3 regions of the Microbulbifer epialgicus genome follow, and region 1 is predicted to be linked to each of the others. Evidence: predicted binding sites of a transcription regulator. Region 1 holds the regulator's gene; each other region holds the start of a gene.
The links. Region 1 encodes sigma-54, which starts transcription at its own class of promoters, with help from an activator protein. Its sites were predicted from a motif close to TGGCACANNNNTTGCNNT; they were not measured.
Positions count from the first base shown of each region.

Region 2: the regulator sigma-54 is predicted to act here: its motif matches at 7,828-7,845, upstream of ACCI49_RS14220 (pilin).
Region 3: the regulator sigma-54 is predicted to act here: its motif matches at 2,668-2,685, upstream of glnA (glutamate--ammonia ligase).

Region 1 is NZ_JBGMEK010000019.1:46,227-56,189, forward strand. Features, by position in the region: gene ACCI49_RS10540 (YhdP family protein) at 1-1,328, shown strand, start outside; gene msrB (peptide-methionine (R)-S-oxide reductase MsrB) at 1,443-1,976, shown strand; gene yjgA (ribosome biogenesis factor YjgA) at 2,176-2,694, opposite strand; gene mgtE (magnesium transporter) at 2,762-4,129, opposite strand; gene ACCI49_RS10560 (HPr family phosphocarrier protein) at 4,239-4,508, opposite strand; gene rapZ (RNase adapter RapZ) at 4,533-5,393, opposite strand; gene ptsN (PTS IIA-like nitrogen regulatory protein PtsN) at 5,527-5,988, opposite strand; gene hpf (ribosome hibernation-promoting factor, HPF/YfiA family) at 5,992-6,282, opposite strand; gene ACCI49_RS10580 (RNA polymerase factor sigma-54) at 6,469-7,929, opposite strand; gene lptB (LPS export ABC transporter ATP-binding protein) at 8,125-8,850, opposite strand; gene lptA (lipopolysaccharide transport periplasmic protein LptA) at 8,946-9,470, opposite strand; gene lptC (LPS export ABC transporter periplasmic protein LptC) at 9,457-9,963, opposite strand, start outside.
Region 2 is NZ_JBGMEK010000032.1:15,825-25,787, reverse strand. Features, by position in the region: gene secA (preprotein translocase subunit SecA) at 1-711, shown strand, start outside; gene argJ (bifunctional glutamate N-acetyltransferase/amino-acid acetyltransferase ArgJ) at 952-2,154, shown strand; gene mutT (8-oxo-dGTP diphosphatase MutT) at 2,164-2,568, shown strand; gene yacG (DNA gyrase inhibitor YacG) at 2,571-2,789, opposite strand; gene coaE (dephospho-CoA kinase) at 2,853-3,473, opposite strand; gene ACCI49_RS14235 (prepilin peptidase) at 3,587-4,471, opposite strand; gene ACCI49_RS14230 (type II secretion system F family protein) at 4,484-5,698, opposite strand; gene pilB (type IV-A pilus assembly ATPase PilB) at 5,806-7,518, opposite strand; gene ACCI49_RS14220 (pilin) at 7,908-8,366, shown strand; gene ACCI49_RS14215 (hypothetical protein) at 8,554-8,925, opposite strand; gene ACCI49_RS14210 (error-prone DNA polymerase) at 9,855-9,963, opposite strand, start outside.
Region 3 is NZ_JBGMEK010000003.1:5,039-15,001, forward strand. Features, by position in the region: gene ACCI49_RS02260 (TonB-dependent receptor plug domain-containing protein) at 1-451, shown strand, start outside; gene ACCI49_RS02265 (TlpA family protein disulfide reductase) at 454-948, shown strand; gene thiI (tRNA uracil 4-sulfurtransferase ThiI) at 972-2,444, opposite strand; gene glnA (glutamate--ammonia ligase) at 2,763-4,169, shown strand; gene ACCI49_RS02280 (DUF4124 domain-containing protein) at 4,373-4,990, shown strand; gene ACCI49_RS02285 (hypothetical protein) at 5,224-5,367, shown strand; gene glnL (nitrogen regulation protein NR(II)) at 5,357-6,439, shown strand; gene ntrC (nitrogen regulation protein NR(I)) at 6,443-7,849, shown strand; gene ACCI49_RS02300 (hypothetical protein) at 8,563-8,973, opposite strand; gene ACCI49_RS02305 (PAS domain-containing protein) at 9,099-9,431, shown strand; gene ACCI49_RS02310 (peroxiredoxin) at 9,507-9,963, opposite strand, start outside.

The DNA.
Region 1 (9,963 bases):
GTCGCACTCAATCGCCCAGCATTGATGATCAGGGTGAAGTTGCCGCCCCCCTAGAGCCATTGCCAGTGAGCCTCGATCTCAGTACTGACCGGCTTCAGTTGGGTGCTATTGATATTGAGCATATTCATATCACTGGGCAGGGTGAGGGAGCAAAATGGCAGCTGGATTTTGATAGCGAAATGGTTGCGGGCAAGTTGAGTGGGATTTTGGGGGGCGAAGCACCTCTACAGCTGAATTTAGCCCATTTACGCTTGCCGTCTCCTGAGGAAAAAGTGGAATTCCAGCAAGATCCCTTCGCTCTGGAACCCTTTACAGAGGAGGCCCCTGACCCCTGGGCGGATTTCGATTTTCAGGGCCTGCCGGTGATTGATTTCAGCACCGAAAGTCTGCAATTGGGCGAAGAGGAATTGGGACGTTGGTCCTTCAATGTGCGACCATCCAAAGAGCGTTTGGTGTTGGATAATATCCATGGCGCTATTCGTGGTTTCCGCTTGGAGGGACGCGGCAAGGGGGAGAAGCGCCCGGGGGCCCAGCTAATCTGGAAGCGCGATGCTGAAGGTAAAAATTCCTCCCAGTTTATTGGCCGCCTGGTCGCTGATGATCTCGCTGATATCCAGCGCTCAATGGGGCATGAGCCGCTGATCGAGAGCAAGTCCGCGAGCTTCGATACCGCCCTGCATTGGAATGGCTCTCCAGCCCTGGTTAAGGGCAGTCTGCTGTCGGGGGAGCTGGAGATCGATATTAGGGATGGACGCTTCCTGAGATCCACGGGAGCGGCGGGATCTACGGTTTTACGCCTGCTATCGCTGTTTAACTTTGATACCTGGGCGCGGCGCTTGCGTTTGGATTTTTCTGATCTCTATAAGAGTGGCATGGCCTTTGATCGTGTTCGGGGAGAGGTGGTCTTTGAAGGGGACGGTCAGCTGTTGATTGCGGTGCCAATCCAGGTTGAGGGGCCCACCAGCGAGCTACAGATGGCGGGCAGGGTGAACTTGCTGAGAGAGGATCTAGACCTCACCTTAGTGGCGACTTTGCCCGTGAGTAATAATCTTGCCTTGGTGGCGGCATTGGCTGGTGGGCTCCCCGCGGCAGCAGGGGTTTACCTTATCAGTAAGGCCTTCAAAAAGCAGATGAAAAAAATGGCCAGCGTCAGCTACCGCATCAGCGGCGGTTGGGCCGACCCCCAAATGCGCTTTGAGAGACTCTTTGACGGTGGTGGCGCTGAGCGGCAGGGGGCCGCCAGTAGGAAAAAAGATAACAGCCGTTCTCAAGTTGGCACTGACTTTAGTGAGCCAATTTCGCCAACATCTGTTAGTGCAGGCCATTAATCCTTGGGGGGAAGGTCTCTGCAGTACTAGGAGGGTGAGCTATCTGAACCGACACTTTTCCAGGCACTCTAATCTTGAGGTGATAGCTACACACTGAAGAAGGGAGTTTAGGAGATGGAGAGTTCGAGATTACCTGGTTTCCTACTCGTGGCGGCCCTGGCGATTTCTGCCTGTTCTGAAGCAGATGACCAGAGAATTCAGGCCATGACTGTGGGTGAGGCGAAGGTGCGTATTGCCGAAGGTAGGGGCCTGGATCAGATCCCTAAGCCAGTGTGGAAACAGATACTGCCAGAAGATCGTTACAAGGTTCTCTGGAAAGGGAATACGGAACGGGCTTTCAGTGGCAAGCTACTCTTCAACAAGGAAGAGGGGGTGTATGTCACTGCTGGATGTCGCCTGCCAGTCTTCAGCTCTGCACACAAATACGAGTCAGGCACCGGCTGGCCCAGCTTCTGGGATGTGGCCTACCCACAAAATATTGTATTGAAGGACGACTTCAGCTGGGGCCTGAGACGCACAGAAGTATTGTCCAAGTGTGGTGAGCATCTGGGGCATGTATTCAAAGACGGCCCTGCACCGACTAATTTGCGCTACTGCCTTAACTCCCTTGCTCTGGATTTTGAACCCGCAGAGGTAAAAAAGAAGTAGGGAGTTTGCTGTGGCAGCGCTGGAGGAACAGTGCTGCCAATACTCTCCTGTCGGCTGTTTAAAAACTACTTGGAACTGTCACGCTCGGGGAGTCATAGGTGGTTACTGCAGTACGGGTTTTGTTTCTGCAAAGGCTTTATTTTGAAGCCAACTAAAAGAGCGGAATAAAGCCATTGAGAGTAGCGTTGCAGTGGGTGAGTTACTGCGACTCCTGGATAAAAAAATCTCGCAAGTAACGAAATAGCTTGCGCTGATTTGTGGGCGGCTTGCCGTTTCTAATTTCGCGCTGGGAATCTCGAACTAGCTGGCGTAGCTGCTGGTGGTCTGTCTGCGGGTACTGATCAAAAAAAGCACCCTGGGCACTGTTGCCTTCTTCGAGTAGGCGCTTGCGCCAGTCCTCGGCCATTTTGTCGAAGCGCAGGTGCTGCTGATCACGCTCTTTGAATTTAAGCAGGACCGCTTCGATTGCCTCGTGGTCAGAGTTGCGCATCAGCTTGCCGATATATTGCATTTGGCGGCGGCGGGCCTCATTGGACTTGATGCGGCCGAAGGTATCGATGGCTTCTCGCAGGTCCTCATCCAGGGGCACTTCGGCGAGTTGGGCTTTGGACAGCTCGGCAACTCGCTTTCCCAGCTCTTGCAGTTCGTGCATCTCTTTTTTGACCTGGGTCTTGCTCTTTGGCGGTTCGTCGTCGTACTCGTACATCTTGAATTCCATATATTTAGCTGGGGCAGCCCCGTTTTTGTTCGTGCCTGCGGCTGTACCGCCAGGCTAAATTCTCGATTCAGCCAAAGTGCCAGGTGGCGAGGCCGAGGAATGACATGAACCCCACAACATCGGTTACTGTTGTGAGCGCTACTCCTCCTGCCAGGGCGGGATCTATGCGCATAGCTCGCAGGGCAACTGGTAATATTGCACCGGCAAGAGCTGCTGTGATCAAGTTTATGACCATTGCTGCGACAATAATAATGGCGATGGTGACATCGCTAAACCAAAGGGCTGCGATTACACCCATTACCAGGGCCCAGAGTAGGGCATTTAAGGCGGCAGAAGCCAGCTCGCGGGAGAGTAACCAGCTCAGGTTACTTTTACCAATCTGGCCGAGGGCCATGCCGCGGATGACGACGGTAAGAGTTTGGCTACCTGCGACTCCCCCCATACTAGCAACGATGGGCATTAGCACGGCCAGTGCCACAACCTTGTCCAGAGTATTCTGAAATAGACTGATGACCCAGGAAGCGAGCAGGGCGGTGAGTAGGTTAATACCTAGCCACAGGGCTCGTCTGCGAGCGGTTCTACGCACCGGGGCAAAGGTATCCTCCTCTTCGTCGAGACCGGCCAGGCTCATTAGCGAGTGATCGGCGCCCTCTCGAATTACGTCTACGATATCATCAATTGTGATACGCCCCAGCAGGCGGTTGTCCTCATCCACCACTGGCGCTGTAATCCAATCGTACTTCTCGAATAGCCGGGCGACTTCTGTATCGCGCATATCGGCGGGGATGGGCTCCACATCGGTATTTACGACCTCGCGAACGGTGACTGCCGGGTCCGTCGTAAGTAGTTTGGAAAGGGGGAGTAGCCCGATATATTGTCCTTTACGGTTGACCACGAAGAGGCTATCTGTGGACTCCGGCAATTGTTCATGGCGGCGTAGGTAACGGAGAACCACGTCAAGGCTCAGGTTGGGACGCACCGAGATAGTATTGGTGTCCATCAGTCCGCCGGCGGTGTTCTCGTCATAAGCGAGAACACTCTCCACTCGAAGCCGGTCGGTTTCGGTCATGGCAGAGAGGACTTCTGAGACGACGCGCTCGGGGAGCTGCTGGAGGATATCGGCGATATCGTCCGCATCGAGCCCCTCCATGATCTCCACCATCTCCTCGGTATCCATGGTGTCGAGGATCTGGCTGCGCACCTCGTCAGTCAGTTCCTGCAGTACTTCACCTTCAACATCCCGGTCAATAAGATTCCATAGAACCTGGCGAATTCGGGGAGGGGAGCTTTCCAGCAGTTGCGCAATGCTCTGGGGGGTGAGGGTTTTGAGCATGCGCCGGACTTCCTGCCCGGTACCACTATCGAGTGCGGCGAACAGCTCACTAAGCTGGTTTTGGGTGCGGAACTTGATTTCGGCTTGGGGTGGGCTGGACACGACTAATCCTTACTGCTTAGTGGTGATTGGTGAGGCGATGGCCGCCGGGAAGCTGCGGCGATTTTATGCTTATGCCAGGTCTCTATCCAGGGGTGTTTATCTTCGCAAACTACTCGGCTTCGCCGAAGCGGTCTGACACCAGATTGGAGATTGCCCCCAGCGCATCGTCCTCGTCACGCCCCTCTATCTCTAACTCGAGTTCAGTACCCTTGCCAGCGGCCAGTAGCATTAGTGCCATCACACTTTTGCCATCAACTGACTTACCTTCGCAACGCACCTTAATATCAGAGGTAAAACGTGCAGAAGTTTGCGCAAACTTGCTGGCAGCGCGAGCGTGAAGGCCGAGTTTGTTGATAATAGTCAGGCGCTGTTTTTGCATGGAGGTCTTTTTGTTGATCGAGTTCTATTTCTGTTGCTCGCGGTGGCGGACTTGAACATTGTCGAATTGCTTTGAAAAAGTACTGGCCAGCTTTTCCACCATATAGACAGAGCGATGGCGCCCCCCGGTGCAGCCAATAGAAATACAGGTATAGCTGCGATTGCTTTTCTGGTAAGCGGGCAGCCAATTTTCAAGGAAGCTGGCGATATCCACTTTCATTTTGTCGGTTTCAGGGTGAGCCTGCAGAAATTCAGCAACCTCCGGATCAAGGCCGGTCTTCTTTCTTAGAGTTGGCTCCCAGTAAGGGTTTGGCAGGCAGCGCAGGTCAAACACCAGGTCTGCGTCTACGGGGACACCATATTTGAAACCGAAAGACTGGAACAGAATTGCCATACCCTCGGAATGCTCGCCAACTACGCGGCTTTTTACCAAGCCCCGAAGTTCGTGCAAGCTGAGGTTGCTCGTGTCAATCACTATATCCGCCATGGCGGAGATGGGAGTGAGTAGCTCTTTTTCCTGATTCAGGGCTTCGAGTAGGTGAGTGCAATTATTGCTAAGGGGATGCTTGCGCCGAGTTTCGCTAAAGCGCTGAACCAGTACGGGTTCGCGCGCATCAAGGAAAATCACATCACACTGCACGCCGCTGGCACGTAGAGATTCGATTACCCGGGGGGCCTGTTTGATGTCCTGCCACAGGTTGCGTGCGTCTACACCCAATGCCAAGCGGGTATTTTCTTCTGGGGGTTGCTCTTTCACCCGTTTTACCAACTCGGGAAGCAGGCTGGTAGGCAGGTTGTCGATACAGTTAAATCCCTCATCCTCCAATAGTTGCAGGGCGGAGCTTTTACCGGAGCCGGAGCGGCCGCTGATGATGACCAAGCGCATGGGGATCCCCTTTATCAGGCCTTTACACCACTATTTATTGGAATATTTGCTTCGATAATACTGGCAGCAAAGGGATTGCCGCCAGATTTAAAATCTATTCCTGTCTTGTTCGCGGTAAAGCCCTCGGTAAGGTTCAGGCTGCTGCGGCACTGTCTATGGCCAGTGCATAGAGTTCGTCACTGGTCTTAGCCTGCCTCAATTTATCCCTTACCAAGCCGTCCGAAAACAATGCGGCGATTTCGGCCAAAGTTTCTAAGTGCTGCTGCTCCGCATCCTCGGGGACCAGCAAGGCAAATAGTAAATCGACTGGCTGGCGATCAATCGCATCGAAGTCTACGGCGGGCTCAATAGTACAGATTACACCAATAGGGTGCTCACAACCGGGCAGTCGACAATGGGGTATGGCGACACCCTCTCCAATCCCGGTTGACCCCAAGCGCTCGCGGGCGATCAGCTGGTTGAAAATGGTATCAGAGTCGTGTTGCGGATATTGTTCGGCAATAGCCTGGGCAATATTGAGCAGTAATTTTTTTTTGCTGCTCCCCGCCAAGTGGCAAAGGCTGAGGCGGGGAGAGAGTAAAGCTTCCAGTGTCATAGTTCAGCGGTGGTTCTGCAACTTCTCTTTGTGCTTTTTCAGTTGGCGGTCCAGCTTGTCGGTAAGTGCATCAATGGCCGCGTACATATCCTTGTCTTCCGAGCCGGCACAGAGATCGTGGCCGTTAATATGTACTCGGGCTTCGGCCTTTTGAATCAATTTCTCAACAGACAGGATGACCTGGGCGTTGGTAATGTTGTCATAGTGCCGGGAGAGTTTTTCCAGCTTGTTTTCGCAGTAATTGCGCATTGGTGAGGTAACGTCGACGTGGTGGCCACTAATGTTGATCTGCATGGATTTCTCCTTATCGAGTGCATCACATACCGGCGCGCTTCCCTTTTGGGTCGCAACCCTACTAGGAAGTAGGCCAGAATGGAAGGATACACTCAAAGTTTGGAGTTCGGTTGTAGATAGGTGGTTGGGGACGTCAGACAGTTTGTGACTTATGGTTTTATCTCGGTCACAAAGAGGCGCCAGCGCTCAAACTAACCGCTTCCGCTCACTGGAGGAGGGGATACCCATCGATTCCCGGTATTTCGCCACAGTACGGCGTGCCACCTTGATACCCTGCTTGTCCAGTTCCTGGGTAATTTTGTTATCGGAGAGGGGTTTGCGTGGTGCCTCGGTGTCGATCAGTTTGCGGATCAGTGCGCGAATGGCGGTCGAGGATGCGTCCTCACCGGAATCTGTACTCACATGACTTGAGAAGAAGTATTTCAGCTCGAAGACTCCGCGAGGTGTGAGCATGAACTTTTGCGTAGTCACCCTGGAAATGGTGGATTCATGCATACCTATGGCCTCAGCCACGTTCGCCAGCACCATTGGACGCATGGCCTCAGGGCCCTCCGCAAAAAAACCCTGTTGCTTCTCAACGATACAGTTGGCTACCTTGAGCAGCGTATCGTGGCGGCTCTGCAGGCTTTTCAAAAACCAGCGCGCTTCCTGTAGGTGGTCTCTGAGGAAGTTATTGTCCCTGGAATTATCTGCCCGTTTGACCATTGAGGCATAGTGACTGTTGATCCGAATTTTGGGGGTGATTTCCGGGTTCAAATCTACCTGCCAGCCTAACCCCCTGCGGGATACAATAACGTCCGGAATCACATAGGCCGCCTCCTGTTCTGTAAAGCCTTCGCCTGGATTTGGGTTCAAGGATTGGATCAGGCGAATAACCTCGCCGAGTTGGGCCTCATTCAGGCGGGTGCGCCTGCTCAGCTGACGGAAATCCCGTTTGCCGAGCAGATCAAGGTGGCGCTCGATAATATTTTGCGCTTGTTTTATCCAGGGGGTTTCAGTGGGGAGTTGCTGTAACTGCAGGAGCAGGCACTCTTGTAAGTCGCGAGCGCCGCAGCCAGCAGGCTCAAACTGTTGGATGGCCCGCAAAACTGCAACAACTTCTTCCTCCTCAACCAGAAGGGAGCTGGAGATCTCCTCTATGGAAGTGCTCAATAAGCCGTTGGGCTCTATTCCGTCGATCAGACTCTCCCCGATTGATTTGTCCAGATCGGATAGAGAGGTCAAGTTGAGTTGCCAACGTAGATGATCCTGTAGGCTGTCAGTCGTGGAATGACGTTCAAAGCCGGCCTCCTCGCCCTCTGTGCCTCCACTGTGACTGGTATAGACATCATCCCAACGGGAATCTACGGGGAGTTCTTCGGGGATGCTTTGGTTCCAGTCATCTTCTGCGAGTTCCCGCTCCTCTATTGCCTCTTCGGAAGCATTGACTGGTTCGGCTATAGATTCGGGCTGAGTTTGGGGTTCTGTGGCATTTGCTGTAGGTGCTGCTTCGTCAGCTTCGGCTTCCAGCATAGGGTTGCCATCAAGGGCGGATTGAATCTCTTGCTGCAAATCCAATGTCGACAGCTGTAACAGGCGTATGGCCTGTTGCAGCTGGGGGGTCATGGTCAGCTGGGTGCCGAGCTTGAGCTGAAGAGACTGCTTCATATTGAGGTGCTGCAGACTGATACCACAGGGGGTTTATCTAAATAACCTGAGATGGCGCAGACTACCCTGCCCCCTTGAGTATTACAAGCAATAAACGTGCCGGTCAGATTGGAACAAGTTAGTGTATGTCCTCAATATTTATGACAGATATGGCTGTGGACTGGCGTAAATGGTGACAAATGAATTGGCCTGTCCCTAAATGGTAAATTCATGTCCCAAATACACTTCGCGAACTTGTTGGTTGGCGAGCACCGCATCTGGTGTGCCAGCTGCAATGATATGTCCTTCACTAACGATGTAGGCGGTCTCACAGATATCCAGGGTTTCTCGTACATTGTGGTCGGTAATGAGAACACCAATACCGCGATCTCGCAGATGGCGAATAATTTCCTTGATGTCGTTGACCGAGATTGGGTCCACACCTGCGAAAGGCTCGTCCAATAATACAAAGTTAGGGTTGGTGGCTAGGGCCCTTGCGATCTCAACTCTGCGGCGCTCTCCCCCGGAAAGGGCCATACCGAGGCTGTTTTCAATGTGGGTAATGTTAAATTCCTGGAGTAACTCTTGGGCCTGTTGTTGGCGCTCTGCGCGAGTGAGGTCTTTGCGGGTCTCAAGAATGGCAAGGATGTTGTCCCGAACCGAGAGGCGGCGAAATACTGAGGCCTCTTGGGGGAGGTAGCCAATTCCCTTGCGGGCGCGGCCGTGCATTGAGAGGTGCGTGATATCCTCATCGTCGATGAGTACTTGGCCGGCATCCGCTTGTACCAAGCCGGCAATCATGTAAAAGCAGGTGGTTTTGCCCGCGCCGTTGGGCCCCAAAAGGCCGACTACTTGGCCGCTGGAGACGCAGACAGATACATCCTGGACGACTTTTCTCTTTTTGTATTGCTTGGCTAGGTGTAACGCCTTGAGCGTTGGCATAGAGTGTACCGAAATCTAGTCATGCCGCGGGAACAAGCAGTGCCCACAGGTACGAATTTTATCTGTTGTTGAGTGCTACTTGAGTGCCCTTGGGCTTATTGGCTGCCTTCTTTCTTCTCCGGCTGCCAGATCATTTCTATCCGTTTACCCGCTTGTCCCTCGGCGCTCATTTGCTCCGTGGTCAGATCGTAGTCAATTCTTTCAGCAGTTAAAGTATTGCCATCCCGGTCTACGTAGGCCTTGCCGGTAAGCTGGAGTTGTTCAGAGCTGACTGCATATTCAATTTTCTGGGCATGGGCTTTAATTGGATTTTCCCCTTCCAGTATTTTTTGTTGAAAACGTGCAGGTTTTCCTAAGGCTATGACACGACTGATCTCTTTGTCAGGCGTGAAGTAAACTTCAACCCGATCGGCTTCTATTTTCAGGGATCCCTGGGTTATTACTACGTTATGGTTGTAAACGACCAGGTTGCTGCTTAAACCGGCATTCATAGCGTCAGAGCTGATATTAATACGCTGTTGGCGGTCTTCAGGTAGTGCATTTGCTACCGAGGTTAGGGTCAGCAAAGTAGTGAGAGCGAAAGTCCTTACTACAAAGTGAAATAATTTAGTCAGGGTCATAGTTACTCTTTACATCGGATAGGATTTCCACCCGATCTTCATTCAGGTACACACGCATACCCTTCCCGATAGTGCGGTTAGGGCCGGAGCTAATAGTAACAACTTTGTCCGTTTCGGCGAATTCCTTATCCGGCAGTATGGTAATACTGGACGTTTGTAGTTTGATGCCTCCCGGAGTGGGGAGTTCATCAATTTCTACATCGCCACTTAAAACAAGGCGCTCCCCGCGGTTGTATGCCACCCCTTGCCTGGATTCTGTGCGCCATTTGGGTTGGTCATCTTGATAAAAGAGCATGCGAGGTTCTGTCAGCTCGGCCCTGTCCCGAAGCTTGAACTGGTAATAAGTGATTTGTTCCGCATCCACTCGATAGGCCAGATTTCCATCTTCATTGAAATGGCGTGTCTTGGCACCGCGAATGATCAAGTCAGCAGCTTGGTCATGCTGTTGGGGGGTCGGTCGAATGCCCAGCAATTCCTCAGGCGGGCTCTCAGA
Region 2 (9,963 bases), on a different contig from region 1:
CGCGAAGATGTGGTCAATGAAATTATCTCCGCTTCAGTACCGCCGCAGAGTGTGGAAGAGCAGTGGGATATCCCTGCGCTGGAGCAGCAGATAGCCGGTGAGCTGGGTATCGAGCTGCCAGTGCAAAAGTGGCTGGATGAAGACCGCACCCTGCATGAAGAGAGCCTGCGAGAGAAGGTTGTTACCGAGGCGCAGGAAGCCTATGCGGGCAAGGTGGCACGTATCAGCGAGTCCTCTGGGGATGCCAACCTGATGCCGACCGTTGAGCGCCAGATTATGCTGCAGGTATTGGATCAGCTGTGGAAGGAGCACCTTTCCAGCATGGACCACCTGAGAGCCGGCATCGGCCTGCGCGCATACGCGAATAAGAACCCCAAGCAGGAGTTCAAGCGCGAATCTTTCCACTTGTTCCAAAGTATGCTGGAAAACCTCAAGCATGAGGTGATACGTATCCTTGCTCACGTGGAGCCGATGACCCGTGAGCAAATGGATGAGTTAGAGGAGCGCCGCCTGGAGGAGCAACGCAAGCAGCAGCTGGATCTGCAGCACGCGGAGGCTTCAGCCCTGCCTGCGGGTGAGCCACAGCAGCAGGCGGCTCCAGTACCCGAGCGCCGCGGACCAAAAGTAGGCCGCAACGACCCCTGTCCCTGTGGTTCCGGTAAGAAGTACAAGCAGTGCCACGGCAAGCTCGCGTCCTCGCCCCAGAGCTAACAAGCCGTAATTGCTTTACATTGTGTGCAAATACCCCACCCTGCGTGGGGTATTTTTTTATGCATATTTCAAAATATTATGCGGATAGAGGGTTTCAGGCCGCATTAAGTGCGGATTCTTCTTGCCTCATTCTCAATAGGCTTTAATAATGACGCCTTTTCTCCCATAACCGAACATGGTTGCTACAAGTTCCATATTCGCCCAAAACCCGAAAAAGAGTCGCCCGAAAGCGTTTTAGATATGCCTGAATCACAACTTCCCCCGGTAAAAGGGGTTCGCCTTGCCAGTGTGCCCGCCAGAATTAAGGATTGGCAGCGCGACGATTTACTTTTGGTGGAGATTGCCGAGGGGGCATCTGTGTCCGCCACCTTTACGCAAAACACTTTTTGTGCGGCGCCAGTGGTGGTGGCCCGCGAACATATCCACAGCGGGGAGATTCGGGCACTGTTGGTAAATGCCGGCAATGCCAATGCCGCCACCGGGGCCAGGGGGCTCAGCGACACCAGGGCATGTTGTGAGGCGGTAGCCCAGGTCATGCAGATTCGCTCTGAGCAGGTACTGCCCTTTAGTACTGGCGTGATTGGTGAGCACCTGCCGCTGCAGCGTTTACTGGATGGTATTCCAAAGGCTGCCAGACAGTTATCCGACGATGGTTGGGATCAGGCGGCCAAGGCCATTATGACCACGGACACCCGGGCTAAAACGGCGAGCCGCACTCTACAAATTGCCGGGGAAGAGATCACTATTGTCGGCATTGCCAAAGGTTCCGGCATGATTCAGCCGAATATGGCGACCATGCTCGCCTATGTCGCTACCGATGCGACTGTGGCTCAGCCTCTGCTTAATGCCATGGTGAAGGAAGCTGTCAGTGCCTCTTTTAACCGGGTGAGTGTGGACGGAGATACCTCAACCAATGATGCCTGTGTGCTGATAGCTACGGGCACAGCGGATTGTGAGATAAAAAGTCGCAGTGACCAGGGTTATGCAGAGTTAATGGCGGCAATTACCCAGCTCCATATCGAGCTCGCCCAGGCGGTTGTCAAAGATGGGGAGGGTGCAACCAAGTTTGTAACCGTGCAGGTCGAGGGAGCCCTGAGCAGTGAAGAGGCACTGAGAGTTGCTTTCGAAGTGGGGGAATCGCCACTGGTAAAAACCGCACTCTACGCCTCAGATCCAAACTGGGGTCGCCTGGTGATGGCCATTGGCAATGCGATACCGGAAAACCTGGATACCGAAAAAGTCGATATTTACCTGGATCGGGTGAAAGTGGTGGAGGCCGGAGGCCGTGCCGCGGACTATAGGGAAGAGCAGGGCGAGCAAGTATTCACTCAGCCTGAATTTACCATCCGCATAGCGCTTGGCCGTGGTGACTGCTGTGAACATATCTGGACCTGTGACTTCTCCCATGAGTATGTCACCATCAACGCCGAATATCGTACTTGAGGAACTGTAGTGGCCAGTGTTGTACATGTTGCCGTGGGTGTTGTGTGTCGGGATGATGGCAAAATCCTGATCGCCCGCCGACCGGACCACCTACATATGGGGGGGCGCTGGGAGTTTCCCGGTGGAAAAGTGGAATCGGGGGAAAGCGTTCAACAGGCGCTGTCCCGCGAGCTGCTGGAGGAGGTGGCCATTGAGGCCACAGATTTGAAACCCCTCGTAGAAATTCGCCATGAATATCCGGAAAAGACAGTGTTACTGGACACTTGGCAGGTCACAGCCTTTTCAGGCGAGGCCGAAGGCCGGGAAGGTCAGGAGACTGCCTGGGTGGCCGTTGATGAGCTGGATCATTACCAGTTTCCCGATGCCAACCAGGCGATTATTGAGGCGATCAAAGCCGCTGAATTTTCAGATTAGTGTCAGTGGCGGCGATGCTTAGTTGGGTCCAGGTCATCACTCAGCAGATCATCATACGCAGACTCGCCCGGAATCTTGTGTCCCTCACTGGCCCACTCCCCCAGATCAATCAGCTTGCAGCGCTCACTGCAGAAGGGCTTGAAGGGAAACTTGTCGCTCCACTCGATCGGCTTTTTACAAGTGGGACAGTTTAAGGTTGGGGCTTCTTTGCTCTTGGACATAGAGATTTAAGGTTTCGCTAATTCGATAAAAAGTTTGTGTGCTGGCCTCGCAGAGGCAGTGAATCAATGCTGAAGGCGTGAATGGCGGGCAGACTCCACCAGTTGCAAATACTGCTGGTGAAGTGTTTCCACTTGAGCGCGCAACTCCGGCAAACCGGCTGAATTGTCCAGCACATCGTCGGCCTTTTCCAGCCGTGCCTGCCGCTTGAGTTGTGCCGCCATAATTTTGCGAATCTGCGCTTTGTGGTTCTCATCCCTGGCGCAGGCCCGCTCTAACTGCAGCTGTTCTGGCAGATCTACCACACAAATCCGATCCACCAGCTGGTACTGGCCGGATTCGATCAGCAGTGGCGACTCCAGTATCGCATAGGGGCCGGAACTCTGTTCCAGGGCAGCAAGAATTTCCTCGCGTATCAATGGGTGCAGCAAAGTCTCCAGCCAGGCTCGCTCCACGGGGTCGTCAAAGACCAGGACGCGTAATTTAGCCCTGTCCAACTCACCATTTTCCAGTAGCACCCCTGCACCAAAATGTTGGGCAATTTGCTCTAGCGCCGGCTTACCTGGCTGTACTACCACCCGGGCCGCCCAATCCGCATCTACCACATGGATGCCCAGCTTGCGAAAGCACTCTGCGGCGGCCGACTTGCCACTGCCAATGCCACCGGTTAAGCCTACTCGGAACAATGTGTGATCTCCCTGAGCTGAAAACTTGGAGGCAAAAAAAAAGAAACCCGGCCATCGCGGGTCGGGTTTATATTAATTCACTTGCAATGCAAGAGCTAACTTAGTGGATATTGTCAGCTGGTGAGTCCCGAGAAGGTAAGATACCAGTGCACAATTTTTTCCCCCCATAACATGGCGATCCAGCCAGCTCCGGCCAGGTAGGGGCCAAAGGCAATCGGCAGGCGGCGATCGCGCCCTGCCAGCAGGCTCCAGCTGATTCCGGCAATGGCGCCCACAGCAGCTGACAGGAGAATTACCAGCGGCAGCATCTGCCAGCCAAACCAGGCCCCGATGGCTGCGAGGATCTTAAAATCTCCAGCCCCCATGCCATCTTTGCCGGTGACCAGTTTGAAAATATGGAATACCAACCACAGCGACAGGTAACCGCCTATTGCGCCGATGACTGCATCCTGTAACGGAGCAAAAATGCCCCACAAATTGATAAATAGCCCAGCCCAGAGCAGGGGCAGAGTAAGGTTGTCTGGAAGAAGCTGCTTGTCAAAATCGATACCGGTAAGGGCGATTAAAACCCAGGTAAATACACAGCCCGCCAGGGCTTGCCAGCTAAGGCCCAGCTGCCATACGACTACGGCAGTGAGAATACCTGTAACTAACTCCACCAGTGGGTAGCGCTTGGAAATAGCAGTGCCGCAGGTGCCGCATTTACCGCGCAACAGCAGGTAGCTGATTACCGGAATATTCTGCCAGGGTTTGATTTCGGTTTGGCACTCGGGGCAGTGGGAGTGGGGCAATACCAGGTTGAAAGGTTTATCTAGCTCCACTCGCTCCGCACTGCCAGGCTTTGTACCGAAGTAACTGTAAAAATCCCGCTTGTATTCCCGCTCCATCATCACTGGCAGGCGCAGGATTACGACATTCAGAAAGCTGCCTATCAGGAGGCCTAAAATAAAAGCGCTGCTTATAAGCAGCGCAGGGTATAAGGATAGGGTTTCGAGCATTTTGGTTCGTTCTTATACAACTTGACCCAACTGGAAGATGGGAAGATACATGGCAATCATCAAACCGCCAACCAGAATACCCAATACCGCCATAATCATCGGCTCCAACAGGGTTGTGAGGTTATCCACCATATTGTCGACGGCCTCCTCGTAAAAGTCGGCGGCCTTTCCCAGCATCTCATCCAGAGCACCGGATTCCTCACCGATGGCCGCCATCTGCACCAGCATGGTTGGGTAAAGGCCGGAGGAGCGCAATGCGGCATTGAGGGGGATACCGGTAGCTACTGAGTCTCGAATCTTAAGAGTCGCTTCTTCGTACAGGCTATTGCCGGTGGCACCGGCCACAGATTTGAGCGCATCAATCAGTGGAACACCGGCAGCGAAGGTGGTGGATAGGGTGCGTGCAAACCGCGCAGAAATGGAATTGTAGGTGATCATTCCCAATATGGGTAACTTTAGTATCAGGCGATCAAAGAACTCTGCCACCTTCTTGTTGCGCTTCTTAGCCTCAATCGTACCGCCAACTCCAATAACAACGGCAAGCAGTGCAAAGAACCAATTGGCCTGCATCCACTCCGACATGCCCACCACCAGTTGGGTAAATGCGGGGAGGTCTGCCCCAAAACTGGAAAAGGTCTCCGCAAATTGAGGTACTACTTTGATCAGCAAAATCGAGGTGACTACAATAGCCACCACGATAACCGCAATGGGATAGGTCATCGCCTTCTTGATTTTTGCTTTTAGTGATTCCGTTTTCTCTTTGTAGGTGGCAATCCTATCCAGCATGGTTTCCAGTGCACCGGACTGCTCACCGGAGGCCACCAGGTTGCAAAAAAGATCATCAAAGTAGAGCGGATGTTTGCGCAAGGCATCTGCAAATGCAGTACCCGAAGCCACGTCATCTCTAACCTTGAAAATAAGCTCCTTAACCCCCTGGTTATCCAGGCCGTCGGCAACGATTTCAAAGCTTTGTACCAAGGGAACCCCGGCCTTCATCATGGTGGCCATTTGCCGGGTAAATAGGGCGATATCGGCGGGTTTGACTTTCTTTTTGCCACTGCCAAACAGGGGTTTTGGCTTTTTCTGTACCCGGTTGGCGATAATGCCCTGTTTGCGCAGTTGCGCTTTTACCAGTGCAGGGCTGCTACCATTGATTTCCCCCTGGACCTTGGCCCCTTTACTATCTACTCCTTTGTAGATATATGCGACCGCTGTGGCGTTGGCCATAAATGCTTTTCCCGCTTTTTATCTCTTATTTCTAAAGCCGCTCGAGATGCCTTGCCTTTCACAATTATGCTTGGAATAGCAAATAGGCAATCGTTGGCGGTAAGGCGCTAATCCTTGGTAACCCTATTTGCCTCTTCCAGGCTGGTAACACCCATTACCACTTTGCGCAGGGCGGATACCCTCAAGTTATTAAAGCCCTCTTCGCGAGCCTGGTCGGCAATCTGAATCGAATTGCCGCCTTCCATTATAATTCTGGAGATGCCATCGGTGATGCGAACCACTTCATACACACCCACTCGCCCTTTGTAGCCATTGGAGCAATGCTCGCAGCCGACGGGCTGAAAAATTGACCAATCACTTTGGGGAATGGTTACCGTTGCGAAGCCTTCCGCCTGCAATACCTCTCTAGGTAATGTTACGGGTTTCTTGCACTCATTACACAGGCGTCGCGCCAGGCGCTGCGCAATAATCACACTCACCGAAGTGGCGATATTGAATGTGGGAACCCCCATATTCATTAGGCGTGTCAGGGTTTCCGGCGCTGAGTTGGTGTGTAGTGTGGAGAGCACCAAGTGGCCAGTTTGCGCGGCCTTAATGGCAATTTCAGCAGTCTCTAAATCCCGGATCTCCCCCACCATCACAATATCCGGGTCTTGCCTCAGGAAAGAGCGCAGTGCCTCGGCAAAGTTAAGCCCTACTTTGGGGTGTACGTTAACCTGGTTGATACCCTCTAAGTTGATTTCCACGGGGTCTTCCGCGGTAGATATATTGCGTTCGGGAGTGTTAAGGATATTGAGGCCCGTGTAGAGTGAAACGGTTTTGCCCGAGCCGGTAGGCCCGGTAACCAGAATCATTCCCTGGGGCTGGGCCAGGGCATCCATATAGATTTGCTTTTGCTCATCTTCATAACCCAGCGCGTCGATCCCAAGCTTTGCCGATGAGGGGTCCAGAATCCGCAGTACGATTTTTTCCCCCCAGAGTGTAGGCAGGCTGTTCACCCTAAAGTCGATTGCCTTGGTTTTGGACAGCTTCATTTTGATGCGTCCGTCCTGAGGTACACGTTTTTCCGAGATGTCCATCTTGGACATTACCTTCAGGCGAGCGGAGAGGCGTGTTGCCAGTTGTATTGGCGGTTTGGCAATTTCATGCAGTACGCCATCGGTACGAAACCGTACTCGGTAAGATTTTTCATAGGGTTCGAAGTGAATATCCGACGCCCCTGTGCGGATTGCATCGAGCAGTACTTTGTTGACAAAGCGCACCACCGGGGCCTCATCCCCACCGGGTTCATCTTCGTCGCCTCGGTCCTGCTCATCCCCTCCTACATCCAGGCCGTCCAGTTCTTCATCATCCATCCCCTCCAGGCCGGCACCCATATTTCCATTGTCGGAAAGATAGTTCTCGATGGCCTTGGCCAGTTTATCTGCTTCAACCAATACCGCATCGGTGCTCAAGCCGGTATTAAAATTAATCTCATCCAGACCGGCCAGATTGGTGGGGTCCGCCACGGCCACAAACAGTCGGTTGCCACGTTTGTACAGTGGCAGTGCGAAGTGCTTGCTGATTAATTTCTCATCGACAATATCCTTGGGGATCAGGTCGAAGTTATAGCCACCCAGATCAAATAAGGGGCTGCCAAAGGCCTGGGAGGCGATATTGGCCAGCTCGCGGCTTTTGACCAGTTTGGCCTCCACAGCGTGCTGGACAAAGGTCTGGTTTTCTCTGCGCGCGGCTTTTATGGCAGAAGCTGCCGTTGCTTCATCGAGAACCTGATCTGCCACCAGGCGTTTGGCCAGGCCGCTAAGGGGGGACGTTGTCATTGATTACGCTGCCGCTAATTATTACCTTGCGCCAAGTATTGAGAATGGGCCTGTCTATTGCCCGCCCCGTGCAAACTCAGGCGTACAAAAAAGAAAGGTAAAATATAGCGAATTACCGGGCGCGAGCCAAATATCCCTACCAGTAATATTCCAAGCCTTAGTAGGTGCATGTGCGCACAAAAGCTGACGAAATTTGTCACAACTTGCCTGCCGGTGTCAGTGTGAGTTGTTTGTCAGTATTTACTCGCTATTGGGAAGTGATAGAGCACACACTGACGATGCTTAACTTTTCTTACCGCTTGCCAAACTTGGCACAGTCCTTGTATCTTGTTCCGGGACTTCCTCACGGGATTCACCTTTATTTAAAAGTCTGTATGGAGACGGTTACAATGAAAAAGCAACAGGGTTTTACTCTTATTGAATTGATGATCGTGGTAGCGATTATCGGTATTTTGGCGGCGGTAGCGCTGCCTGCTTACCAGGATTACACTAAGCGCGCCCGCTATACCGAAATCATTAATATGTCTGGTGCAGTGAAAACTGCGGTAGAATTGTGTGTGCAGGAAGCTGGCGGCGATCTAGCGAATTGCGCCAGCGGTACCGGTACAAACTCTGAGAGTGGTGTTAATGCTGCAGCTACAGCTGCGGCAGGACACCCTGATGTTAAATCTGTTGCTGTAGCTGCAACCACAGCTGTAATCACTATTACTCCCAACGCAAAGGATGGAATTGTAGAGGATGATACTTATATTTTAACGCCAACTCTTGCTAGTGGGCAGCTTTCTTGGACTAATAATGGCGCTACAGCATCTGGATGTATCGCTACTAATGTCTGTAAGACTAACTAATAAAGTGGCAGTTGGTGGGGTTGCATTCTTATAGCGTGTTGATTTTATCCCACCTTTCTTTCTAAGAGGTCTTGCACCCCAGAGTGTGAGGCCTCTTTAATTGCAATATTTTTGTTGCATTACAATACTTCAGACACTTTACTTTCATGCAACTATAGGCCCCTTATTTGGTGTCTCGCTCATACACTCATGAAACTTTCTGGCATTTCAGATCCAAACCTAACTCGTCAAAAAGCCTACTCATCAATTGTTGATCGAGTTTCCGGCGTTTCCAGTTGGCAATAGATATATGTGTTGAATCGTCAGTCTGTTTTTCCTGCCAGCCTTCAATTTTTAACAAGTTCAAAGCTGTCAGCGAAGCGTTGGTGTGCATAACTATCGCTTCTTTTCGGGGTGACTGGGAGTGCGTCAGCCCGATATACTGCATGGCATCTCGAAAAAGAAATTCAATCTGGAATCTTGCCTTGTAATACCTTACTAGTATCATGACATCTAATTGGGTGTCAGTGGAATACAACAGCGTTCGACCAACTTCGCTATTTTTCTCCCGTCGCAACATCGACATCGCTACACGGATACTACGATTCAGCTGTTATGAGTGAACCGCTGTAGTGTGAATGCCGGTCCCGTCATCCAATGACCCGATAAGGTTAAATACAGCAAATCCTGATCGTAGTTCGTTTTGCCAGCATAGTTGTAGGGACGTTCTAAACCGCTGTATTCGCCTTCGTACAGCCATAGAAGATCGGCATCAATACGCAATTTGCCAGCAATTCCCCCGTCCGGCCCCTGTAACAAAAAAAAGAACTTAACTTTGTTATAGTTGGCACCAGTAGCATGGTAACGAATTTTTAGCTGACGTAGTTTAGACGTAAGTCTGGCTGAATGCTCGACACATAAATCAGTCTGTGACCGGTCTTTCTAATCGATTGTCTGTCACATAAATCATGGGTATCTCCAGGCCTAACTGGAGTTCATCTGCGCTGTCATTGAAATGCCAACCAATTCCTGTGGTCTTTCTGCCCGATTTTTTCCATAAAGCTGTCATTGATTGCGGCAATATGTTCATACCCACCTTCAAATCGATGTAGCAGTAATTTGATATTGAGCTATACAAAGTTGAATTAGCGGTGCGACTAGCGGCGAAAATGTCTTTCGCTAGGCCTACTGTAACGCTCCATGTTCAGGAATGTTGCTTTTCCTTTAAAAACCACCAACACGCTAAATAGCGTGATCATGAATTTCATTGTGCTTTCTTAATATTAGATCTTTGTGATAAAACTGTTTTAATTATTTTTTTCATGAATAGAATGCTGATTTAATTTGAGAGCCTTGTTTCCTTGTAATCTACCCGTTAGTCCTACCTTTTTCGGCACCTAAAGCTGTGCGACGTGTTGAATGCAGGGTGTTAAATTATTGGAGCTCGCTGAAGTTTTTGATACGTAAGAGTGTGTCAATTCTCCTGGGAATCCAGTTATAATGGGATTTTTAATAAAAGTTTCTTGATTTCTGGCTGGCTTTATAGCTAAGGCAGTTTATTCTATAGCCGATTAAATGAATGGTTCTGTAATTCAAATTTTTGGGGTCTTTGGTCAAT
Region 3 (9,963 bases), on a different contig from region 1:
TACATTGACCGAGGCCCTGAAACTCGGGGTTACCCTGGAAACCTACGCCTATGATCAGGTATTCAAGGAATCCTACGCTATAGCCCCCGTCGAGCAGCGGGCATTACTGAGTTTGGACTATGGCAGCGGCCCCTGGATGGTGTACGCCAGTGCCAGTTGGATTGGGCAGCGGGACTTGGATGACTATGGCTATGAGGGTTACAACCAGCCCGGTGAAGAGCAGAAGAGCCTCAGCGCTGAAGGCTATTGGACCCTGGATATGAAAGTGTCCTTCGATATGAGTGAAAACCTGACTGTTTACGTCGGTGGCAATAACCTTACCGATTACACCCAGGTAAATGATGCCGAAACGCCTCTGTTTTGGGATGCCGGTGATGCTTATGATGTAGCTTATATCTACGGCCCGCTGCGCGGCCGTGAGTTCTATCTGGGCTTCGATTGGAGTATATAATCTTGCGTCGCCTTCCCCCGTTAATATTGATACTCACCTTATTCGCAGTGGCTTCTCCCAGTATCGCGCAGGGGTCTTCACTCCTGGACCTGGAGCTGAGAAGTCTCACTCGTCCTGAGCGAACCAGTCTCATGTTATACCGGGGGCAGCCGGCACTTATGGTGTTTTTTGAACCTGAATGCTCTTGGTGTTTTCGCCAAGTCAGGGCGATCAATCAACTGCTGGCCCAGTGCCCCGGTCAGTTTCAGCCGCTGGCGGTGGGCACTAACGGCTCCCGCTGGGCTCTGCAGGCGGAATACCACAGGTTGCGCCCGGATTTCCCCGCCTTCCAGGTGAACAGTGAGCTGCTCGATAAAGTGGGTTCCATTCCGGCCACACCTTTTACCCTGCTTATCGACCGCAGCGGCGCACCCGCAGGCTGGCTACGGGGCTTTACGCCAAAGGAAAGGTTGCAATTGGTTATGGCTGAGCGTTTGCAGGTTACCTGTGGCGGATAGACCTGGCTTTGCCTGGCACGGTTTCAGTCTTGCCGATCACCTTTTTGTGGCCGGTAAACCCCAACATTGCGGAAGCCCTCGTCCAGCAGGTGGGAGGCGTGTAAACGGCTCATGACGCCGCGCGCGCAATAGAGCAGGTACTCGCGCTCCTGATCCAGTTGAGCGAAGCTGTTGTTGAGTCGGTAAAAAGGGATGGTTTCCACTTCGCAGTTTTCCAGCTCCAGTGGATCTATTTCTTCTTCATCCGGGTGGCGGATATCGATTACCACGGCGTTGCCGGGTCTCTCGCGGATCTCCACTTCCGGCGCCTCTCCATCTACCTCTTCGATTACTTCGTCAATGTTTTGTATCACGCGATTGCCAATGGCGCGGTCGAGCACGGTGAAGTCGAAGCGGTTTTCCTCGGACTCCACTTTCTCGATTTTCGCCCGGGTAGTGGGTTTCACTGAGATCACACCGCAGTATTCAGGCATGTTCGCAGCAAATTCCTCGGTGCCTATCTCCCGGGAGGTGCGAATAATGTCGGTTTTATCGCTGGTGATCAGCGGGCGCAGTACCAGGGTATCGGTGACACTGTCAATGACAGCGAGGTTTTTCAGGGTCTGGCTGGAAACCTGGGCGATGGCCTCGCCGGTTACTACCGCATCCACTTCCAATTCCTTGGAGATCACACTGGCGGCGCGCAGCATCATGCGTTTCAAGATTACACCCATATGGGAGTCGTCGACGCGCTCCAGGATTTCCGCCACTACCTCGTCAAACGGCACGGTGACAAAGCGCACTCGATGGGAGGCACCATATTTATTCCACAGATAGTAAGCCACTTCCTTAACGCCTAGCTCGTGCTGGCGTCCGCCCAGGTTAAAGAATAAGAAATGGGTGCGAATACCGCGTTTCATGGTCAGGTAGCTGGCTACAGTGGAGTCAAATCCACCGGAAACCAGCGATAGTACTGGATCCTGGGTGCCCAGGGGGAAGCCGCCCAAGCCGGGATGCTGCTCCTCAATCACGTTGAGTTTGTCGTGGCGGATTTCCAGTTTCACCGTGATGTCGGGGTTTTTCAGTTTCACTCCGGCCGCTTCGGTGTTCTTGTTGAGACCGCCGCCCACATATTGCTCCACGTCGAGAGACTGGAAGTCGTGTTTACCAGTGCGCTTAACCCGCACGCAAAATGTTTTGTCCTTCAGCGCTTCTCCCCATACCGACAGGGTTTTTTCGTACATATCGTGCAGATCGCCCAAGGGAAATTGGCGCACGCGGGAGAAGTTGGCAATGCCAGGAGTGTGCGAAAGTACCTCTTCGATACGCGGACCCAGGTGGGAGACTGCATCCGGGGCGATCACATCGATCTTTTCCCAGTCTTTGCGCACTTGGATACGGTCGTCCAATTGGCGCAACAGGCGCAATAAGTTGTCCTTGAGCTGGCGCGACATACGCTTGCGTACCGGGTTGCTCTTGATGGTGATCTCAGGGAAAAATTTGACGACAAAGTGCATGGGAGTCCGTGGGGTACCGCATGTTGATAGAAGGTGCGGCATTATAAACTAGCCGGAGGCAAGTTGGTTGCGCACTCTGTTTGGGCGAGAGACATATGATGTGTACCAAAATGGTGCATTTTTCTGTGGCTGCTCGGCCACATTACATCTATCCTGCCTCAGTCAGCCCTGTTCTGTGGTTAGCGTCGGCACTAACCGCCACTGGGGTGTGGCTGCCCTAAATTGGCACACTCTTTGCTTTATTTCACGCCAGATAAAGAGTGAATGCCGGCAGCAAGGCATAGCGATCAAAAACTTTTCAAGACCAGGAGGACTGCAATGTCAGCGAAAACGCTCGGTTTGATTAATGAGAGTGAGGCCAAGTGGGTGGACTTGCGTTTCACAGATACCAAGGGTAAAGAGCAACACGTTTCTATCCCGGTATCGGAAATTGATGGCGAGTTTTTCGAAGAGGGCAAGATGTTTGACGGGTCCTCCATCGCCGGTTGGAAGGGCATCAATGAATCCGACATGATCCTGATGCCGGACGACGAGACTGCATTCCTCGATCCGTTCACGGACGAGAGCACCGTTATTATTCGCTGTAACATCGTGGATCCAATCACCGGTCAGGGTTACGAGCGCGATCCGCGTTCCATCGCTATGCGTGCCGAGGAATACCTTAAGTCCACTGGCCTCGGTGACACTGCGCTATTTGGTCCTGAGCCCGAATTCTTTGTCTTCGATGACATCACTTGGGGTGCCGAAATGGGCGGCGCCTTCTACAAGATTAACTCCGAGGAAGCGGCCTGGTCTTCCGGCCACAACTTCAGCGAGGGAAATATTGGCCACCGCCCCGGTGTGAAGGGAGGTTACTTCCCGGTGCCCCCGGTTGATTCCCTGCATGATGTGCGCGCTGCCATGTGTTCCGCTATGGAGCAGATGGGCCTGCGTGTAGAAGTGCACCACCATGAAGTGGGTACAGCTGGCCAGTGTGAGATTGGCGTCGCCGCCAACACTCTGACCAGGAAGGCCGATGAGGTGCAGATCCTCAAATACGCTGTGCACAATGTTGCACATGCCTATGGCAAGACTGCGACCTTTATGCCCAAGCCGTTGGTTGGAGACAACGGTTCCGGTATGCATGTACACCAATCCTTCACCAAGGATGGCATAAACCAGTTTGCTGGCGATGCTTATGCCGGGCTGTCTGAGGCCGCCCTGTATTACATAGGCGGTATTGTGAAGCATGCGCGCGCCCTGAATGCTATCTGTAATGCATCCACCAACTCTTACAAGCGTTTGGTACCTGGTTTTGAAGCACCGGTCATCCTTGCTTACTCTGCACGTAACCGCTCTGCTTCGATTCGCATTCCTTATGTGACTTCGCCAAAGGGCAAGCGTATCGAGACCCGCTTCCCGGATCCGACGGCCAACCCTTACTTGGCATTCGCCGCACTGCTGATGGCCGGCCTCGATGGCATTAAGAACAAAATCCACCCTGGCGACGCCGCGGACAAAGACCTGTACGATCTGCCGCCTGAAGAGCTGGCCGAGTACCCAACAGTCGCTGAGAGCCTGGAGGGTGCACTGGAGGCACTGGATAAGGATCGCGCCTTCCTGACCGAAGGCGGCGTATTTACCGATGACGCAATCGACGCCTACATTGAGTTGAAGCGCGAAGAAGTAGAGCGCCTGAACATGACCACTCACCCGGTCGAGTTCGATATGTACTACTCCGTTTAATGGCAAACGGCATCAGTGTGATGCCGTCGATCCTTTCGCAAAAAGCCCGCACAGTCCTGGTGCGGGCTTTTTTATTGGGAGTACACTGTGAATGAGATGGTCGTTTTTGCCGCCCCTAACTGGATCGGCTTTCGCGCCCTGGTCTGCTGGAGCCCTATAAGGACATCGAGAAGGAGCGTCCGCCCGTTGCGGTCGATAACGTTATGACACCTCCAAAACTGCTGAAAGCACTGTTGTTGAGCGCACCTTTGGTGCTATTTGCCGGGCTGGCGGCAGCTGGGTCTAATGGAATCGAAGGGTCTGGCGCCATCTATAAAATTGTCAGCCCGGATGGCAAGGTGACCTTCAGTGATACGCCGCCGCCTAACGGGCGAACGGAGGAGGTCGAACTGGGCCCGATCAATGTGCAGCCCATTGTCGTGCCTCGGCCGCTGCCCACCCGCAAACTTTCCCCGAAGAACGAAGATACAGGTGCTAGTGAGAAAGAAAGTTACTCCGGATCGGTATCTATCCGGATTGTGAGTCCCCAGGATGGTGCGACTATCCCGCCGGGACAGCGTTTTATTGCGCTACAAGTGAATGTACAGCCACAGTACCCGGAAGGGGCCAGCTTTTATGCGATAGTGGATGGCCAGCCCTGGCGCGGCAGTTCCGACAGCACCGGGTTGGATATCTCAGCACTGGAACGTGGTAGCCACAGCCTACAGGCGATACTCACTGATGCCAGCGGGAAGGTTTTGGCAAAATCCCAGGTCATTACTGTTTTTGTGCACCGTCCCAGCGTCGCTATGTTGGATAACTCGAACCCACTCGCACCATAAGTGTCTAGCGTTTCACTTTAATACACCCTAGTCCGATCCACAGCTTAATCCTATCGGGTTTGATCTGCTGTCAATTGTGCCGATAGCCGCTCATTCTGAAAGTGGCTACATTTTGACCTGTGCACCGATATGGTGCACTCTTCAGCCTGGATATTCCGCCATAGTTCCTCGTGCTTGAGGAGCTTGGCGATGTAAACAATTCTCCCTTAATCAACCGCTGCAAAGACCCTGTTATGGCGAATTCAGTGTTCTCCTACCGGGCTGTGCGCCATTTTGGTTTGCTTTTTGCAGTGACTCAATGCAAGGGATTGTTGCGCCGGGAGGGCATTGCCGCCATGGCCATCGGACAGAATTGGAAATTACTGAATGCTCAATGACCGCCAGTTGCGCCAACTGTTAGACAGTCTAACTTCCGCCGTATTGGTGCTAGATGACAAGTTGTCGCTTAGTTACTTGAACAACGCCGCTGAGGACTTGCTTGCCGCCTCCCGTTCACGGGTCAGCGGCCTGCCGCTGGAAGATGTGGTGCGCGAGTCCGTACCCGCCCAGCAGGCCTTGCGTGAAGCCTTAATCAACGGTCAGAAATATACGGTGCGCCGTGCCCACTGGCGCCTGCACAACCTGGAGACCCGTACAGTGGACTACTCCGTGAGCCCTGTGCCGGAACTTGGTGTGTTGTTGGTGGAAGTACAGCCGATGGATCGTCTGCTGCGTATTGCCCGCGAGGATGCCCTGCTCAGTACTCAGGAAACCACGCGCAATCTGGTGCGCGGTATGGCCCACGAGGTCAAAAATCCCTTGGGAGGGATTCGCGGTGCTGCACAGTTACTGCAACGGGAGCTGCCGGATGCCTCCCTGGAGGAATACACCCAGATCATCATTGAAGAGGTCGACCGCCTGCGCAACTTGGTGGATCGTTTATTGGGCCCCCGTCAGCCGGCGCAATTGGCCACAACCAATGTACACGAAATGCTGGAACGGGTGGCTCAACTTGTGGATGTCGAGTGTGAGGGCAAGTTGAGAATCCGTCGGGATTACGATCCCTCGATACCGGATGTGTCGGCGGATAGCGAACAGTTAATACAGGCCCTGCTAAATATTGCCCGCAATGCGATGCAGGCCATTGATGAGAGTATTGGTCTCGACAACGGTGAAATTATTTTACGTACCCGCGTACAGCGCCGATTCACTATAGGGCGGTGCCATTGCGCACTGGTATGTCGGGTTGAAATTGAGGATAACGGCCCGGGCATACCGGAGGATATCCGTGAGCGAATTTTTTTCCCGATGATTTCCGGGCGTGCTGAGGGCTCTGGGCTGGGGCTCTCTATTTCCCAGCACATCATCAATCAACACCGGGGTCTGATTAAATGCGACAGCCGGCCGGGCCGCTGTGTATTCCAAATTTACTTGCCGCTTTCTAATGAATCAGCAAATACAGGAACCTAGAGAATGAGTAATCGCGTTTGGATTATTGACGACGACAGGTCGATCCGCTGGGTACTGGAGCGGGCGCTTTCAAGGGAGGGTATTGAAACCCAGTGCTATGAGAGTGGCGATCGCGCCCTGGATGATTTTTACAGCGATTCACCGGATGTAGTGATCAGCGATATTCGCATGCCGGGCTCTGATGGATTCAAATTGCTGCAGCGCTTTCAGTCAGAGCGCCCAAGCCTGCCGATCATTATTATGACTGCCCACTCGGACCTGGATAGCGCCGTCGCCGCCTATCAGGGCGGCGCTTTCGAATACCTGCCCAAGCCTTTCGATATCGACGAGGCGGTTGCTGTCACTCGCCGGGCTCTGGTACACGCCAGTGAGCAGGCCCAGGAAGAGTATGTAGAGCCTGACAATGGCACCGAGAATAAAGAAATTATTGGCGAGGCACCAGCCATGCAGGAGGTGTTCCGTGCGATTGGCCGACTGTCACACTCCAATATTACTGTTCTGATTAACGGTGAATCTGGCACCGGTAAAGAGTTGGTGGCGCAGGCATTACACAATCACAGTCCGCGCCGGGACAATCCCTTTATCGCCCTCAATATGGCTGCCATTCCCAAAGACCTAATGGAATCGGAACTCTTCGGGCATGAGAAGGGTGCCTTTACCGGCGCCAGCTCTCAGCGCACCGGACGTTTTGAGCAGTCCAATGGCGGCACACTTTTTCTGGATGAAATAGGAGATATGCCTGCGGAAACCCAGACTCGCTTATTGCGTGTCTTGGCGGATGGGGAGTTCTATCGGGTTGGTGGTCATACACCGGTAAAAGTGGATGTGCGTATTATCGCTGCCACCCACCAAAACCTGGAGGAATTAGTGCTTCAGCACAAGTTTCGTGAGGACCTGTTCCACCGTCTGAATGTAATTCGAATTCATATTCCCAGGCTCGCTGATCGCCGCGAGGATATCCCCAGATTGGTGCGCCACTTTTTCAATGCCGCGGCCAAAGACTTGGGGGTGGAACCAAAAATTCTGACCAGGGAAAGCGAGGAGTATCTGTCGAGGCTCGATTGGCCTGGCAATGTGCGCCAGCTGGAAAATACCTGCCGTTGGATTACTGTAATGGCCTCTGGTCGCGAAGTGCATATTGAAGACCTGCCTCAAGAACTGCACCAGCAAGGGCAAGAGGCTGAATCTCCGCTGGACTGGCAAAAATCCCTGCGTCTCTGGGCGGACCAAGCCCTCTCTTCCGGGCGGCGCGAAATACTCAATGAGGCTGTCCCCGCTTTTGAGCGCACTTTAATAGAAATTGCTTTAAAGCACACGGCTGGGCGCAAACGCGATGCGGCGGATTTATTGGGTTGGGGGCGTAATACGCTGACAAGGAAGCTGAAGGATCTGGAGATAAGTCGAGAATAAATTACTTAAAGCTGGGGTTCTATAAATAAAGAGCCCTAGCTTTATCTTTGTATTAACTGCTTAGATTGAAATGAATTTTTAATCAGCTCTTTTTCTCTTCACTGTACGCACTCCTCAGATTGTCCCTTAGATGAAGATAGGATGTCGGCTTTCCTCTGTTGTCAGAGAAAGGGAGTAATAATATTTAGCTAAAAGAGCTCCTTTTCAGCTTTTTCCCGGGAGTCTAGACGTGGATCCGGCGAACATGCTGGCTCAAAAAGTGGCTGTCCCTAAAAAAATAATTCAACTTTTAAAATTACATTGCCATTGGAATTTAGCACTTAATTGTAGTCGATAAGAAAAGGAATGTTATATTTAATTCTGATCGGCGTGGGTAACTCTTATGTGTTTCCCTCAAGCATTAATTCTGAAAATGCTTTCTTTTTTTGAGTTTTCTGGGTCTTTGGCTGTGGCAATGATTCTTAGAGCTTTACCAGGTGTGCTAGACGGGACCTAGTGAATATTGATTCTTTGTTTAAACTCTATTTTACGTTTATCTTAAAAAAATATATGTATTATTGGGGTGGTTGAAGTTAAATCATAAAATATTCAACGCTAAGTTCCGGTCAATAGATAAATTCCTTGGAGTTAAATCTCAATCTTGATGTGTGTTGGGGTGATCAGGTTTGGCTATTGATTTTGAGGGTTGTAACTCCATGGGAAAGTGTATTTTTTCAAAAAGATCCGGCATAAGATTGCAGTGTAAAGTTCCAGTGAGTTGATATGAAATTTTTTGCAGTAAAGGTTGCCAGCTCATCGTCATGACCAGAATTAACTTCAATGTTAAATTCATTATCATTGACTTGGCCAGTAATATATTTTGTATCTACAATGCTGACGGTAATTTTCGGGAGGTTTTCGAATATTTCATCGAAAACTCCGCGTCGAGTGATAGTTGAGGGTGGGGCGCGGGGCTCACAGGGGGGAATAGTCGGCGTAGGCTGAGCAGGTGATGACTTCGTCACATAATCCCCTCCAGTTCCTTCACCGCTGCAGGCGCTAAGCAGCACTGGAAATGTAAGGATAGTTTTTAGAGTATTTGATAATCCTTTCTTGCTTGATAGTGTGAGTATGGGCGTCGTCATGACTTCCTCATAGGAAGTTACACGCCATAATAACGGCACGTTAGTTTTATATGTGAGGATAAATAGAAGGCTTCCGCTATCGTTGAAAAGGACTACACTGGCCAGCGCGATTTTCAGGTGATTTTATGACCGGTAATGAACTTAATGTCGTTAATGATGTGCCATTTCTATTCTGGGTAAAAAATAGAGATGAACAATATATTTGGGGAAACCGCAAGATATGTGAGTTGGCTGGTGAGAACGTGGTCGGAAAGACTGACGACCAGTTGGTTTGGGCGGAGAATGCTGAGGCATTAAGGGAAGCGGACAGGCGTGTTTTTACTTCTGGTGAGCCAGACTATTTACATGAACATGTGGTTAAATCCAGCCAGGGGGAGGAGACTCTAAGCGTTTGTAAGTGGCTTGGGGATTTTGAAGGAGAGAAATGTTGTTTTGGAATCTCTTTCGTCATCCAATGATAATTCCACAGTGGAGTTGGGTAGATAAAAGTGGCCCGGAGTAACTATGTTTGGGCCACTTTCTAAAGCTTCGATTTAAAGCTTGTTTTGTTCTACGCCGAGTTTTCCCAGATTTTTAGCAATATCCTCCGCGCTGGTGGCGGGCTTTATGTCTTTATCAATTTTTAGAATTTTTCCGTCTTTTCCGATATAGACGGTAATGCGTCGGGCAATATTGATCATTGGAATCAACACGCCGTAGGATTTGGCCACTTCTCCGCTGGGATCGCTCAGTAGAGGGAAATCGGCTTCATTTTCTTTGGCGAAACGTGTATTTTCTTCGATCGTATCGGTACTGGCCATAAAGTAAGCGGCATTGAATGCGCGAATTTTGTATCCATTCCTGGCCAGTGATTTGCATTCGACGGTACAACCCTTGGTGAAGGCTCGTGGATACCAGGCGATCACCACCGCGCTCTTGTTTTTGTACTCAGATAAAGTGTGAGTTTTGCCATCCGACCCCTGTAGGGAGAAGTCCGGAGCCTTGTCGCCA